2 regions of the Stenotrophomonas sp. YJH_SMC_16 genome follow, and region 2 is predicted to be linked to the other one. Evidence: predicted binding sites of a transcription regulator. Region 2 holds the regulator's gene; the other holds the start of a gene.
What was found. The regulator HrcA, encoded in region 2, represses chaperone genes, less so after heat shock. The targets are predictions, from matches to a motif close to TTNGCACTCNNNNNNNNNGAGTGCNAA.
Positions count from the first base shown of each region.

Region 1: a site for HrcA is predicted at 3,043-3,069, ahead of AC5P6E_RS02730 (co-chaperone GroES). Genes of this name have one in related genera too.

Region 1 covers NZ_JCAFRH010000001.1:610,902-618,275, forward strand. The annotation lists gene AC5P6E_RS02715 (serine hydrolase domain-containing protein) at 1-521, shown strand, start outside; gene AC5P6E_RS02720 (hypothetical protein) at 595-861, shown strand; gene groL (chaperonin GroEL) at 978-2,627, opposite strand; gene AC5P6E_RS02730 (co-chaperone GroES) at 2,709-2,996, opposite strand; gene AC5P6E_RS02735 (endonuclease) at 3,346-5,136, shown strand; gene cutA (divalent-cation tolerance protein CutA) at 5,205-5,543, shown strand; gene AC5P6E_RS02745 (protein-disulfide reductase DsbD domain-containing protein) at 5,540-7,374, shown strand, end outside.
Region 2 covers NZ_JCAFRH010000003.1:75,028-83,191, reverse strand. The annotation lists gene AC5P6E_RS07890 (outer membrane protein assembly factor BamE) at 1-297, opposite strand, end outside; gene fur (ferric iron uptake transcriptional regulator) at 401-808, shown strand; gene AC5P6E_RS07880 (SGNH/GDSL hydrolase family protein) at 868-2,112, opposite strand; gene AC5P6E_RS07875 (LysR family transcriptional regulator) at 2,210-3,127, shown strand; gene recN (DNA repair protein RecN) at 3,262-4,923, opposite strand; gene hrcA (heat-inducible transcriptional repressor HrcA) at 5,039-6,103, shown strand; gene grpE (nucleotide exchange factor GrpE) at 6,167-6,682, shown strand; gene dnaK (molecular chaperone DnaK) at 6,865-8,164, shown strand, end outside.

The DNA of each region.
Region 1 (7,374 bases), on a different contig from region 2:
TGATGTGGCGCGAGGATTTCGCCGCCAACCTGGCCGATGGCTGGACGGCGGAAGGTGTGGCCGAACCGCATGATGAGCGCAGCCGCGTACGTGCGGCAGGGTCCATGGATACCACCATTGCCGACATGGCCCGCTTCGCCGCCGGTTACGTGCGTGGCGACGGGCTATCCGCACCGATGCGCAGGGAGCTGGTGCGGCCGCAGCTGCCCATCACCACGGCCAGCCAGTTCCCCACCCTGCAACCGGAGTTGCCGAAGGCGCAGCAACGCAAGGACCTGGCGGCAGGTCTGGGCGTGGTGACGTTTCTCGGCCCGCAGGGCGCAGGCTTCTACAAGGGCGGCCACGACGATGCAGTGGGCAACACGCTGGTATGCGTGGAGCAGCACCAGCGCTGCGTGGTGATTCTGGGCAACGATGTGCGGGCAGAGGCGGCCTTCCCGGCCCTGGTAGCGTTTGTGCTGGGCGACACCGGCGTGCCGTGGCAGTGGGAGTACGGCGCGGCGAAGGCGTTCGTCAGATGATCGAAGCGTTGCCGTTGCACACAGGTCCCGCAGTCGTGCAGCATGCAGACACGGACGCAATGCAGGAGACAGGATGAATCGCCCAGAGATCGATGCCATTGCCGAAGCGGTGTTGCAGCCGGATGCACGGCGCCTGCGCATCGCCGCACGCCATCGCCAGGCTGCACATCGGCAGCGGCGGCAGCGGGTGGGCGCCGGCGCCAGCCTGATCGGCATGGCGGCGGGCCTGCTGCTTGCGCCGATCACGGAGCTGCCGTGGGTACAGGGCATGATCGCGGGTGGCGCGCTGGCCCTGCTGGCGGCCCACCTGTGGCTGCAGCGGCGCGAGGGCCGCGCGTAGATACCCGCCTGGGAGCGGTATCCACGCATGGCGTGGATCTGATTCGATTCCGACCGGCCCCCAAAAAAAACCCCGCCTTCCGGCGGGGTTTTTCATTGCATCGGTAACGCGGGGACTTAGAAGTCCATGCCGCCCATGCCACCCATGCCGCCCATGCCACCGGCGCCGCCCATGGCCGGCTCGTCCTTCTTCGGAGCTTCGGCAACCATGGCTTCGGTCGTGATCATCAGGCCAGCGATCGAGGCTGCGTTCTGCAGCGCCGAACGGGTCACCTTGGTCGGGTCCAGGATGCCGAACTGCAGCATGTCGCCGAACTCGCCGGTGGCGGCGTTGTAGCCGAAGCTGCCGGTGCCTTCCTTGACCTTGTTGATGATGACCGACGGCTCGTCACCGGCGTTGGCAACGATCTCGCGCAGCGGGGCTTCCATCGCACGCAGGGCGATCTGGATGCCGTGGTTCTGGTCTTCGTTGGCGCCCTTCAGGCCGGCCAGCGCGGTGATCGCGCGGACCAGCGCAACGCCGCCGCCCGGAACCACGCCTTCTTCAACGGCCGCACGGGTGGCGTGCAGGGCGTCGTCGACGCGATCCTTCTTTTCCTTCATTTCGATTTCGGTCGAGGCGCCGACCTTGATCACGGCAACACCGCCGGCCAGCTTGGCCACGCGTTCCTGCAGCTTCTCGCGGTCGTAATCCGAGGAGGTGTCCTGGATCTGGGTCTTGATCTGCGCCACGCGTGCATCAACGTTGGCCTTGTCGCCGACGCCATCGATGATGGTGGTGTTTTCCTTGGAGACCTGCACCTTCTTGGCGCGGCCCAGGTCCTTGATGGTGGCCTTCTCGAGCGACAGGCCGACTTCTTCGGAGATCACGGTGCCGCCGGTCAGCACGGCCATGTCTTCCAGCATCGCCTTGCGACGGTCGCCGAAGCCCGGCGCCTTGACGGCCACGACCTTGACGATGCCACGGATGGTGTTGACGACCAGGGTGGCCAGCGCTTCGCCTTCAACTTCCTCGGCCACGATCAGCAGCGGCTTGCCGGCCTTGGCGACGCCTTCCAGCACCGGCAGCAGGTCGCGGACGTTGGAGATCTTCTTGTCGTGCAGCAGGATGAACGGGTCATCCAGGTCAGCGGTCTGCGACTGCTGGTTGTTGATGAAGTAAGGCGACAGGTAGCCGCGGTCGAACTGCATGCCCTTGACCACGTCCAGCTCGTTGTCCAGGCCCGAGCCTTCTTCAACGGTGATGACGCCTTCCTTGCCGACTTCCTTCATCGCGTCAGCGATGATCTGGCCGATCGACTCGTCCGAGTTGGCCGAGATGGTACCGACCTGGGCGATCGCCTTGTCGTCGGCGGTCGGCTTGGAGATGTTCTTCAGCTCGGCCACGGCGGCCGAAACGGCCTTGTCGATACCGCGCTTGAGGTCCATCGGGTTCATGCCGGCGGCCACAGCCTTGGCGCCTTCGCGGATCAGGGCCTGGGCCAGCACGGTGGCGGTGGTGGTGCCGTCGCCCGCGTCGTCGTTGGTGCGGGAAGCAACTTCCTTCACCATCTGCGCGCCCATGTTCTCGAACTTGTCAGCCAGTTCGATTTCCTTGGCGACGGAGACGCCGTCCTTGGTGATGGTCGGCGCGCCGAAGCTCTTTTCCAGCACGACGTTGCGGCCCTTCGGGCCCAGGGTGGCCTTGACGGCATTGGCGAGAACGTTGACGCCGCGCACCATGCGCGAACGGGCGTCTTCACCGAAACGAATATCCTTGGCAGCCATTGCGATTACCTCGATGTTTGCGCCGGGCCGGGCCCGGCGACGAAAAGGGATGTCTTACAGAAAAGCAGGTCGCGCCGAGGCTCAGCCGATGATGGCGAGCACGTCGTCTTCGCGCAGGACCTTGTACTCGACGCCTTCGCTCTTGTACGAGCTACCGGCGTACTGGCCGTAGATGACCTTGTCGCCAACCTTCAGCGACGGCGCGCGCACGTTGCCGTTGTCCAGCGGCTTGCCCGGGCCGACGGCCACAACTTCACCCTTGGTGGACTTTTCCTTGGCCGAGTCGGGGATGACGATGCCACCGGCGGAGATTTCGTCGGCTTCGATCGGCTTGACCACAACGCGGTCGTGCAGCGGCTTGATGCTCATGAGAGACCTCTTAAGTTATTGATTGGTCTGAAAAAGTCCGGCGATGTTAGCAGTCACACCAGGCGAGTGCCAGCAACGCGCGTGAAAAAGCCCGACAAGTCGGGAGCACGACAGAGATGGAGACCTCCACAGGCCTTTCAAGGGCCGATCCCGAAATTTTTCTCCGGACCCGCAAACCTCCTTCCCTGCGTGGACGCCTGTATAGGGATGCAACGCGGCAAGCCAAGGGGGGAACGGGTGACATTTGGTGACCAATGTCCCACTGTCAGATATCTGACGTTCATTTACGACAAAGTGTCACTGGATCGGCCTTAGGCTCGGCCGCGCATTCCCAATCAAGGAGTTGTCGATGCGATTGCTGTCCCCGCTTGCCGCCGCCTGCCTGCTGGCGCTGGCCGCCGCGCCGGCCCAGGCCGAGGTCTTCATCAATGAACTGCACTATGACGACAGCACCGCCGCCGGTGACGTCGGCGAAGCGATCGAGGTCGTAGCCACCGCCGGTGAGGATCTGTCCGGCTACCGCCTCTACCTCTACAACGGCAGCAATCCTTCGGCCGCCACGGTCTACGCCAACAACCCGGTTCCGGCCGGCACCGCCGCCGGTTGCGGCAGCGCCACCCTGGCCGTGGTCAGCTACCCGACCAACGGCCTCCAGAACGGCCCGAACGACGGCATCGCCCTGGTCGATGCCAGCGGCAAGGTGGTCCAGTTCCTCAGCTACGAGGGCGCCATCACCGCCTCCGGTGGCCCTGCCGCCGGCATGACCAGCCAGAACATCCCGGTGGCCGAGACCAACAGCACCGCGCCGGGCACCTCGCTGCAGCTGACCGGCAGCGGCAGCCAGTACGCCCACTTCACCTGGGCCGAATCGGCCGGGCAGACGTTTGGCAGCTGCAACAACGGCCAGACCTTCAGCGGCGGCGGCACCCCGGGCCCGAACACGCCGCCGTCGGTCTCCACCACCACCCCGGCACAGGGCAGCAGCACCTTCCCGGCCGCGGCCGATCTGGAAGTGGTGTTCAGCGAAACCGTGAACCTGGCCAGTGGCGCCTTCGCGCTGAGCTGCGGCACCTCCGGCAGCGTGCCGCTGACCTTCCCGGCCAGCGGCCGCAGCGTGAAACTGTCCACCAACACCGCGCTGTTGGCCGGTGAAGCCTGCCGCTTCGATATCCGCGCCGCGCGCATCACCGACCTGCAGGGCGCGCATCCGGCGGCCGACAGCCGCATCGCGTTCACCGTGGCCAGCACCGGCGGCAACCCCGACCCGGGCAATCCGGGTGTACCGGCCGGCTATTACTCAAAGGTCAACACCAGCAGCCCCAGCCAGCTGCGTTGCTCGCTGCACGCCACCATCAAGGGCCATACGGCCTATCCGTACAGCGGCTCGGGCACCAGCACCTGGACCATCCTGGAAATCGCCGACGAGGATCCGAACAATTCCGGCAGGATCCTGGATGCGTATCGCAACCGCAGCTACGCCAAGGTGACCGACCGCGCCGGCAGCGGCAGTGGCCTGAAGTACAACCGCGAGCACACCTGGCCGAACTCGCTGGGCTTTGCCACCACCACCGGTGACAAGGGCCTGCCGTACGCGCCGTATACCGACACCCACATGCTGTACCTGACCGACGCGCAGTGGAACGCCGACCGTGGCAACAAGCCGTTCGGCAAGTGCGACGCCAACTGCGGCGAGCGCGCCACCGAGGCCAACAACGGCCAGGGCGGCGGCAGCGGCGGTTACCCGGGCAACTCCAACTGGGTACGCACGCCGGACGGCAACACCGGCACCTTCGAGGTGTGGGGCAAGCGCAAGGGCGACATGGCGCGTGCGGTGCTGTACATGGCCATCCGCTACGAGGGCGGCAAGGATGCGGCGACCGGCCAGTCCGAGCCGGACCTGGAGCTGACCGACGACCGCAGCAAGATCGTCAAGACCAGCAGTTCGCCGGCCTACATGGGCCTGCTGTCCACGCTGATCGACTGGCACCTGTCCGACCCGCCGGATGATGCCGAACGTGCACGCAATGACGTGATCTACAGCTTCCAGGGCAACCGCAATCCGTTCATCGATCACCCCGAGTGGGCGACCCCGGGCCTGTTCACCTCGGCCAAGCCGGCAACCTGCCAGCTGGCCAACTGACCGCGCAACGCAGCGGTCCATCGCCGCCGCCGGGCCCTGACCCGGCGGCGGCCCTATACTCGACGGTCATGTCGACCGTCGATCCCGTCCTGCTGCTGTTGACCACCTGCCCGGACCGGGCCAGTGCCGAGCGCATCGCGCACGCGCTGGTCGGCGAGCGCCTGGCCGCGTGCGTGACCCGCCTCGATGGCGCGCAGTCGACCTACCGCTGGCAGGGCGAGGTGACCACCGACGCCGAGCTGCAACTGCTGGTGAAGACCACCGCAAGCCGCGTCGATGACGCGATTGCCCGGATCGTCGAACTGCATCCGTATGAACTCCCGGAGTGCATCGCGGTCGAAACCCGGGCCGGCCTGCCGGCGTATCTGGACTGGATCCGGGCACAGACCCGGGAGGACACTGATTGAAGACTCTGTTTGCGCGTGGCGCCGCCTTGTGCGCCCTGATGTGGCTCTCGCTGCCCGCCTTCGCCCTGGATGAGAAGGACCTGCTGCCGGTGGACCAGGCGTTCGCGCTGACCGCCACCGCCCCCGAGCGCGGCCAGGTGCAACTGCAGTTCAAGATCGCACCCGGCTACTACCTGTATCGCCACCGCACCAGCGTCAAGGCTGATCCGGCGTTCAACGCCGGCGCGCTGCAGATGCCCAAGGGCGACAAGCACCACGACGATTTCTTCGGCGAAGTCGAAACCTATCGCGAGCGCCTGCAGGCCACCCTGCCTGGCACGCCGACCGACGCCGCCGGCACCATCAGCCTGGAAGTGCGTTACCAGGGCTGCGCCGATGCCGGTGTGTGCTACCCGCCGCAGAAGCGCGTGGTGCAGGTCACCCTGCCCGGTAGCGGCGCACAGGCCGCGGCGCCGGCCACGCGTACCGGCGCCGCCAGCCCGTTCAACAACCCGCTGGCCGGTGCCGGCAACAGCGGCGGCCTGCGCCTGCCGGGTGCCGCCAGCAACAGCCAGGCGCTGCCGCTTCCTTCGGAGCAGGCGTTCGGCTTCGACGCCATCGCCAGTGACGGCAACACCCTGCTGCTGCGCTTCAGCCCGGCGCCGGGCTACTACCTGTATCGCGACCGCACTTCGGTGAAGCTGGACGGCAGCACCGGCGTGCTGGCCGACAAGCTGCGCTGGCCGGCCGCACAGTCGCATCGCGACGAGCATTTCGGCGATGTCTCGGTCTACTTCAACCAGGTGGAAGTGCCGCTGCCGCTGCGCCGCGCCGTCGCCGATGCGGTCGACAGCACCCTGGTGGTGACGTTCCAGGGCTGCCAGACCGATGGCATCTGCTACCCGCCGATGACCCGCCGGGTGAAGCTGTCGATCCCGGCCGGCAAGATCAACGCCAGCACCGATCAGTCGCCGCCGCGCAACGAGGTGATCAGTCCGCTGCCTACCGCCAGCGGCGCACCACGCGAAGCCGCCAACGGCGCCCCGTTGCGCCTGCTGCCGACGGTGCCCAATACGGATGCCAGCACCCCGGCCGTTGCAGGCGCCGAAAACGGCAATGAGTTCGCTGCCGATGCGCGCGGTGACAACGCCCTGCGCACGCGCCCACCGGCGACCACGCCGAATCCGGACCGTTCGTTCGTTTGGGTGCTGCTGCTGGCCCTGGCCGGTGGCCTGGTACTGAACCTGATGCCCTGCGTGCTGCCGATCCTCTCGCTGAAGGTGCTGAGCCTGGCGCAGAGTGGCGAAAGCCCGCAGCGCGCGCGCAGCCACGCCCTCTGGTACACGTTGGGCGTACTGGTCGCGTTCGCGGTGATCGGCGCGTTGATGGTCGGCCTGCGCGCGATCGGCAACGCCGTCGGCATCGGCTTCCAGCTGCAGCACCCGGGCGTGGTCGCGGTGCTGGCCTACATCATGTTCGCGGTGGGCCTGAGCCTGTCCGGCGTGTTCACCCTCGGCGGCGGCATCGGCAACCTCGGCCAGTCGCTGGCCAGCCGCAGTGGCCCGGCCGGTGATTTCTTCACCGGTGCGTTGGCCTGCGTGGTCGGCAGTGCCTGCGTCGGCCCGTTCATGGGCGGCGCGATTGCCTACGCGTTCATTGCCCCGCCGCTGAAGGCGATGACCGTGTTCCTGTTCCTCGGCCTGGGCCTGGCGCTGCCGTTCCTGCTGATCGGCTTCGTGCCGGCACTGGCGCGCCGCCTGCCCAAGCCGGGCCCGTGGATGGAGACGCTCAAGCACGTGCTGGCCTTCCCGATGTACGCCACCGCGCTGTGGCTGCTGTGGGTGCTGGGCAA
Region 2 (8,164 bases):
GCCTTCCCAGCGGGTCACGTTGTCATTGTCGAAGAACACGGTGAAGTTCTTCACCTCGGTGCGGCCCAGGCGGTTCACGCGCTGGCTGGAGGTGTAGTCCCAGCGCTGGGCGTGGAACGGGTCCGGAATGGACGGGGTGCCCAGCAGCACAGTGACCTGCTGCTTGCTCTGCCCGACCTGCAGCTTGGCCACGGCATCTTCCCGGATCAGGTTGCCCTGATAGATGGGTTGCTTGTAGATGATGCCGCACCCGGTGGTGGACAGGGCGACGGCGGCGACCAACAGGAGATTGCGCATCGGGACTGGCGGTTGGGGAAATCAAACCGATGATACACTCCCGGCGTGCCACCGCGACCCAATCCGAGGCAGCTGGCGCTAAATCGCCAATGAACGGAGACCTATGGAAACCCACGACCTGCGAAAAGTCGGCCTGAAGGTGACCCATCCACGGATGCGGATCCTGGCGCTGCTTGAACAGCGCAATGCCCAGCACCACATGACCGCCGAAGATATCTACCGCCAGCTGCTCGAGCATGGCGACGAGATCGGCCTGGCGACGGTCTACCGGGTGTTGACCCAGTTCGAGGCCGCCGGCCTCGTGCTCAAGCACAATTTCGAAGGCGGCCAGGCCGTCTACGAGCTGGACCGTGGCGGCCACCATGACCACATGGTCGACGTGGACAGCGGCAAGATCATCGAGTTCGAGAGCCACGAGATCGAGGAGCTGCAGCGCAAGATCGCTGCCGACCACGGCTACGAGCTGGAAGAGCACTCGCTGGTGCTGTACGTGCGCAAAAAGCGCAAGTAAGCCGTTCCGGCCAGCCGTAGTGCGACGAAACCCCGGGCTTGCCCGGGGTTTTTCGTTGCTTACGGTAGATCCACGCCATGCGTGGATGGCCCCATGAGCACCTCAAGATCGACCGCCTCGGCCATGGCCCGGTTGCCCGCATCGCCCGGGTGCAGGTGATCGCCGGAGTCGTAGGCGGCCGCCATCCGTGACGGATCGGCCGGGTCCCGCAGCGCGGCGTCCAGGTCGATCACCGCGTCAAAAGGGCTGTCCGTGCGCAGCCACGCATTGAGCTGCCGGCGCAGGACATCCTTGTCCGGGTGGTAGTAGTCATCCAGCGGCGTGCCGGGCAGGGCGCCGGCGAACGGTGCCAGCGTGACGCCCACGATCCGAACGCCTTGGCGGCGGGCCTGTTCGGCCAAGGCGCGATACCCCGCCTGCAGTTCGGCCAGCGTGGGCCGGGCCTGGTTGCGGGCGAACGCGGTGCCAGGCCAGCTGATGTCGTTGATGCCGATCAGCACGATCACACTGGCCACGCCGGGCTGATCCAGTGCATCGCGCTGCAAGCGGGCCAGAACCGACTCACCCATGCCGTCGCGCAGCAGCCGCCCCCCGGATATACCGGCGTTGACCACGGCGATGCCCCGCGGTGCCAGACGCGCGGCCAGGTGGTCGGTCCAGCGCTGGTCCTGGTCGAGGCTGGCGGTGGCGCCGTCGGTGATCGAGTCGCCGATCACCACCACGCTACGTGCGCTGGCGGCGGCCTCGACCTCGATGCCGGCCAGGAACAGGCGGGCAGTGGTGCTGCTGGCCGCGCTCAGGGCCTGGGCCCGGCTCTGGTCGCCGGGCGCAATCCAACTGGTCTGCCGACCCTCCCAGTGGAACGTCTGCACCGGCGTCGGCCCGGGCACGAAGACGCTGACCTGCAGCGCCTGCCGGTCATCCGTGGCCAGTGGCAGAGGATCGCTCAGCCGTTCCTGTCCGGGGCCGATCAGCACCCCGGGCTGGCCGTCGAAATTGAGCGGCTGCGGGGTGGCTCCCGCACGTGCGGCCACGCTGGCCGCCCCGATCCGCAGCGGCTGGGTGCCGTAGGCATTGCTCAGCCGCACCCGCAGCCGGGGCCCGCCCAGGCTGATGCGCGCGGTCTGGCGGAAGGTCTGGTCATGCAACGTGGCCGGGACCAGGGCCGGGAACAGAAAATCCGCGCCCCAGACCGGTTGCGGGCTGGCCTGCCAGCTGGCAACCCAGTGCGGGGCGGATGCGGCACTGGCGACACCGGACAGGGCGAGCAGGGCGGTGGCGGTGAGGTGGCTCAAGCGGTTCATCGGGCGGTCCCGGGTGGAGGGACCACCATGGTGATTCCGTGGTTATCTGTGAACTAGACTGCGCATGGATAATCATCTGTGAACTGGATTCATTGCCATGGCGCGACCTGACATCAACCGATCCGGCGAGCTGGAAGTGTTCGTGCGGGTGATCGAGACCGGTGGCTTCTCCGCCGCCGCCCGCACCCTGGACATGACGCCCTCGGCGGTGAGCAAGCTGGTGGCCCGGCTGGAACAGCGGCTGGGCACGCGCCTGCTGCAACGCTCCACCCGCCAGCTACAGCTGACCCCGGAAGGCTGCGCGTTCTATGAACGTGGCCTGCGCGTGCTGGCCGACCTGGAGGAGGCCGAACGCTGCGCCAGCGCACATGCCGAGCCGCGCGGACGGCTGCGGGTCAATTCCAACGTGCCGTTTGGCCAGCACTTCCTGTTGCCGCTGCTGCCGGCGTTCCTGGAGCGCAACCCGCAGGTGGGCGTGGACCTGACCCTCAACGACGAGGTGATCGACCTGCTGGAGCAGCGCACCGATGTGGCGGTGCGGGCCGGGCCGCTGAAGAGCTCCAGCCTGGTGGCGCGGCGGCTGGGCGCGACGCGGATGATGATCGTGGCCGCGCCGGCCTACGCGCAGCGGCATGGGCTGCCGCGCGACGCTGAGGAGCTGCAGTCGCACAATCGGCTGGACATCGGCCATGCCCGGGCGATGCAGGGCTGGCCATTGCTGCAGGACGGACGCGAGCGGATGGTGCTGCCCAGTGGCAATGCCCGCGCCAGCAACGGTGATGCACTGCGGCAGCTGGTGCTGGGTGGTCTGGGCATGGCACGGCTGGCAGCGTTCCAGGTGCAGGCCGACATCGCTGCCGGACGCCTGCTGCCGGTGCTGGAGGAAGCCAATCCCGGTGACCTGGAAGAGGTGCACGCGGTGTTCCTGGGACAGGGCGGCTACCTGCCGCTGCGGGTGCGCGCGTTCCTGGATTACCTGGTGGAGAACGTGGATCTGGAGCGGCCGTTGGGGTGATACGGGTAGTGCCGGGCGCTGGCCGGCAACCTCTCGAACATCGTCCACCGGTGTTGGGTTGCCGGCCAGCGGCCGGCACTACCGTGCGGGTGGGTTGTAGATCCACGCGATGCGTGGATAACCGTGAACAGGCCTCAGGCCTGCAGCAGCTTGCGTGCGGCGGCGCGCGCTTCCTTGCTCACTTCCACGCCGCCGAGCATGCGTGCCAGCTCTTCCTCGCGCGCCTTGCTGTCCAGCTTTTCCACTGCGCTCTGGGTCATGCCTTCCACTGGCGCCTTGCTGACCCGGTAATGCGCGTGGCCCTTGGAGGCGACCTGTGGCAGGTGGGTCACGCACAGCACCTGGCGCTTCTCGCCGAGGGCGCGCAGCTTCTGGCCGACAATGTCGGCCACGGCGCCACCGATGCCGGAGTCGACCTCGTCGAACACCATGGTCGGCACCGCATCCAGGTCCAGCGCGGCCACTTCGATGGCCAGCGAAATGCGCGACAGTTCACCGCCCGAGGCCACCTTGCGCAGGGCGCGCGGCGGCTGGCCGGCGTTGGCGGCGACCAGGAACTCCACGCGTTCGGCGCCCTGCGGGTCCGGCTTGCCGGCGTCCTGCGGTTCCAGCTCGATCAGGAACTGGCCGCCGCCCATGCCCAGCTCGGCGATGATGCCGGTGGTGGTGGCCGACAGTTCGGCAGCAGCGCTGCGACGGCTGGCGGTCAGCACTTCAGCCTGCACACGCCAGGCGGCGGCGGCCTTGTCGATCTCGCCGGCCAGGCGCTGCAGGCGTTCGTCGGCGCCGCGCAGCTGCTCCACTTCGGCGTGCATGCGCTCGCGCTGCGCGCCCAGCTCGTCCATCGGCACGCGGTGCTTGCGGGCCAGGTCGTGCAGGCGGCCGAGACGGCGCTCGTTCTCTTCGAACTGCTCCGGGTCGGCATCGAGGTCATCGTGCACCCGGTCCAGCAGCGACAGGGCTTCGTGCAGCTGGATCGAGGCGTTCTCGATCAGGCCGTCCACCTCGCCCAGGCGCGGGTCGTGTTCGATCAGGCGCGACAGCTCGTGGCGCACCTGCTGCAGCAGGTCCAGCGCGGAGCTGCCGTCATCGCCGTTGAGCTGGTTGCTGGCGGCCTGGCAGGCGCTCAGCAGGGCGCTGGCGTGGGCCTGGCGGCGATGGCTGGCACCGAGCGCCACGATCGACTCTGGCTCCAGGTCTTCGCGGTCCAGCTCGCGCAGCTGATGTTCCAGGAAGCCGATCCGGTCACTCACGTCGCCCTGTTGCGACAGCGCCAGCGATTCATCGACCAGTGCCTGCCATGCGGCCGCGGCGCGGCGCACCTGGCGGCGCTCGTTCTCGTTGCCGGCATAGGCATCCAGCAGGGCCAGCTGCGACGGGCGCGCCAGCAGGGCCTGCTGTTCGTGCTGGCCGTGGATCTCCACCAGCAACGAGGCCAGGTCGCCCAGCTGGGCCAGGGTCACCGGGCGGCCATTGATCCACGCCCGCGAACCGCCGTCTGCACGGATCACGCGGCGCAGCTGGCATTGTTCTTCGTCGTCCAGCTCGTTGTCGGCCAGCCACTGGCGCGCGGCCTGCAGCTGGTCCAGCGTGAACTCGGCCGAAAGCTCGGCGCGCGCGGCGCCGTGGCGGACCACGCCGCTGTCGGCTCGCAGGCCGGACAGGAAGCCCAGCGCGTCGACCATCAGCGACTTGCCGGCGCCGGTCTCGCCTGAAACGACGGTCATGCCTGGCCCGAACTCCAGTTCGGTGGCGCGGACGACGGCAAAATCCTTGATCGAAAGATGTCTGAGCATGGGTAAGGGGGTATCAGCAGCCGCGCAACGCTAGCACGTGGGCGAGGGAGGTCCAATGACTTGCCAAGGTGATGCGCCGCCATTATCTAGTGTCCGTGTCTCACAGGTTGATTCCATGCACGGTTCTCCCGACCAGCTTGCCCCGCGTGCGCGCCATCTGCTGCGCACGCTGATCGCGCGTTACATCCAGGACGGTGAGCCGGTCGGCTCGCAGACGTTGGCGCGCGTGGCCGGCCTGGAGGTCAGCCCGGCCACCATCCGCAACATCCTCGGCGACCTGGAGGACCTGGGGCTGCTGGCCTCGCCGCACACCTCGGCCGGGCGCGTCCCGACCGCACACGGCTACCGGGTGTTCGTCGACAGCCTGCTGCAGATGCAGCCGCCGGGCGAGGGCGAGCTGGCCCGGTTGCGTCAGGAACTGGCTGGCGGCGGCAGCACCCAGGCCCTGCTCGGCAGCGCCTCGGAGCTGCTGTCGGCCATGAGCCACTTCGTCGGCGTGGTCAGCGCGCCGCGGCGCGAGCAGTTCGCCTTCCGCCAGATCGATTTCGTGGCGCTGGACGGGCGCCGCGTACTGGCGATCCTGGTGTTCGCCGACAACGAGGTGCAGAACCGGGTCATCGAGACCCGGCAGGAGTTCGCGCCAGGCCAGCTGGAGCAGGTCGCCAACTACCTCAACGCCCATTTCGCCGGCCTGCCGATGGCCGAGATCCGCACCCGCCTGCTGCTGGAGTTGCGCGACGCCCGCTCCGAGCTGGAACAGCTGCTGGCGCACAGCATCGAGCTGGCCGAGCAGGCCCTGCAGCCAGCGGCCGACGACATGCTGGTGGCCGGCCAGACCCGCCTGATGGGGGTGCAGGACCTGTCCGACCTGGAGCGCCTGCGTGAACTGTTCGAGCTGTTCTCCAGCAAGCGCGAGATCCTGCAGCTGCTGGAGCGGACCATCCAGGCGCCGGGCGTGCGCATCTTCATCGGCGAGGAGACGGGGATGATGCCGCTGCAGGGCGTCTCGCTGGTCACCGCCCCGTACACCGCCAACGGCCAGGTGCTGGGCGTGCTGGGCGTGATCGGCCCCAAGCGGATGGCCTACGACCGCATGATCCCGCTGGTGCAGGCCACCGCCGATGTGCTCGGCGCGGCCTTTTCACCCGCCGGGCGCACTCCCGGAACATCCGACGCTTGAAACGCAGCATCCCGCCCACACTAGGGTGGGTGGAGGCGGAGAGTGACCGCCAGGGACCCAGACATGAACCACGAACAGCCAGATATCGAATCCCAGCAGAGTGCCGCTGATGCGGCTGCCGCCGCCGGCGTCAACGACGAAGTGGAGCGCCTGCGCGCCGAAGTCGAGCAGATCAAGGCCGATGCGCTGCGTGAGCGCGCCGACCTGGAGAACCAGCGCAAGCGCGTGGCCCGTGACATCGAGCAGGCCCGCAAGTTCGCCAACGAGAAGCTGCTCGGCGAGCTGCTGCCGGTGTTCGACAGCCTGGATGCCGGCCTGAAGGCCGCCGGCGACGACCCGCACCCGCTGCGCGAAGGCCTGGAGCTGACCTACAAGCAGCTGCTGAAGGTTGCCGCCGACAACGGTCTGGTCCTGCTGGACCCGACCGGCCAGCCGTTCAACCCGGAACACCACCAGGCCATCAGCCAGGTGCCGGCCCCGGGCGCGGCCCCCGGCAGCGTGGTGACCGTGTTCCAGAAGGGCTACCTGCTGAACGAGCGCCTGCTGCGGCCGGCGCTGGTGGTGGTGGCCGCCGATTGATTGACTGGGCCGGGTGATGCCCGGCCCCGGTCGAGCCAGGCCATGCCTGGCAAGGTTTTCCAGGCGCTGAACACAGCGTTCGGGAGATGGCTTGAATGTTCCACGAGCCTCCCCCACATCGTATTCATCCACCGGCCGAACGGCCGGACTGACCCCAACAAGCATCCTCAGGAGTCTCCCCCATGGGCAAGATCATTGGTATCGACCTCGGCACCACCAACTCGTGCGTGGCGATCATGGACGGCGGCAAGGCCCGCGTCATCGAGAATTCGGAAGGCGATCGCACCACCCCGTCGATCGTCGCCTACACCAAGGACGGCGAAGTCCTGGTCGGCGCCTCGGCCAAGCGCCAGGCCGTGACCAACCCGAAGAACACCTTCTACGCGGTGAAGCGCCTGATCGGCCGCAAGTTCACCGACGCCGAAGTGCAGAAGGACATCGCCCACGTCCCGTACGGCATCCTCGCCCATGACAATGGCGATGCCTGGGTGTCGACCAGCGACGGCAAGAAGATGGCCCCGCAGGAAATCTCGGCCAAGGTGCTGGAAAAGATGAAGAAGACCGCCGAGGACTTCCTCGGTGAGAAGGTCACCGAAGCGGTCATCACCGTGCCGGCCTACTTCAACGACAGCCAGCGCCAGGCGACCAAGGACGCCGGCCGCATTGCCGGTCTGGACGTCAAGCGCATCATCAACGAGCCGACCGCGGCCGCGCTGGCCTATGGCCTGGACAAGGGCGACAACAAGGATCGCAAGATCGTGGTGTACGACCTGGGCGGCGGCACCTTCGACGTCTCGGTGATCGAGATCGCGAACGTGGACGGCGAGAAGCAGTTCGAAGTGCTGGCCACCAACGGCGACACCTTCCTGGGCGGCGAAGACTTCGACAACCGCGTCATCGAGTACCTGGTTGAAGAGTTCAACAAGGACCAGGGCATCGACCTGCGCAAGGATCCGCTGGCCCTGCAGCGCCTGAAGGACGCTGCCGAGCGCGCCAAGATCGAGCTGTCCAGCGCCCAGCAGACCGAAGTGAACCTGCCGTACGTCACCGCTGACGCGTCGGGTCCGAAGCACCTGAACATCAAGCTGACCCGCGCCAAGCTGGAAGCGCTGGTGGACGACCTGATCAAGAAGTCGATCGAGCCGTGCCGCGTCGCCCTGAACGATGCCGGCCTGCGTTCGAGCGACATCAGCGAAGTGATCCTGGTCGGCGGCCAGACCCGCATGCCGAAGGTGCAGCAGGCGGTGACCGAGTTCTTCGGCAAGGAACCGCGCAAGGACGTCAACCCCGACGAGGCCGTGGCACTGGGTGCGGCGATCCAGGGCGGCGTGCTGGGTGGCGACGTCAAGGACGTGCTGCTGCTGGACGTGACCCCGCTGTCGCTGGGCATCGAAACCATGGGCGGCGTGTTCACCAAGATCATCGAGAAGAACACCACCATCCCGACCAAGGCCTCGCAGGTGTTCTCCACCGCCGAGGACA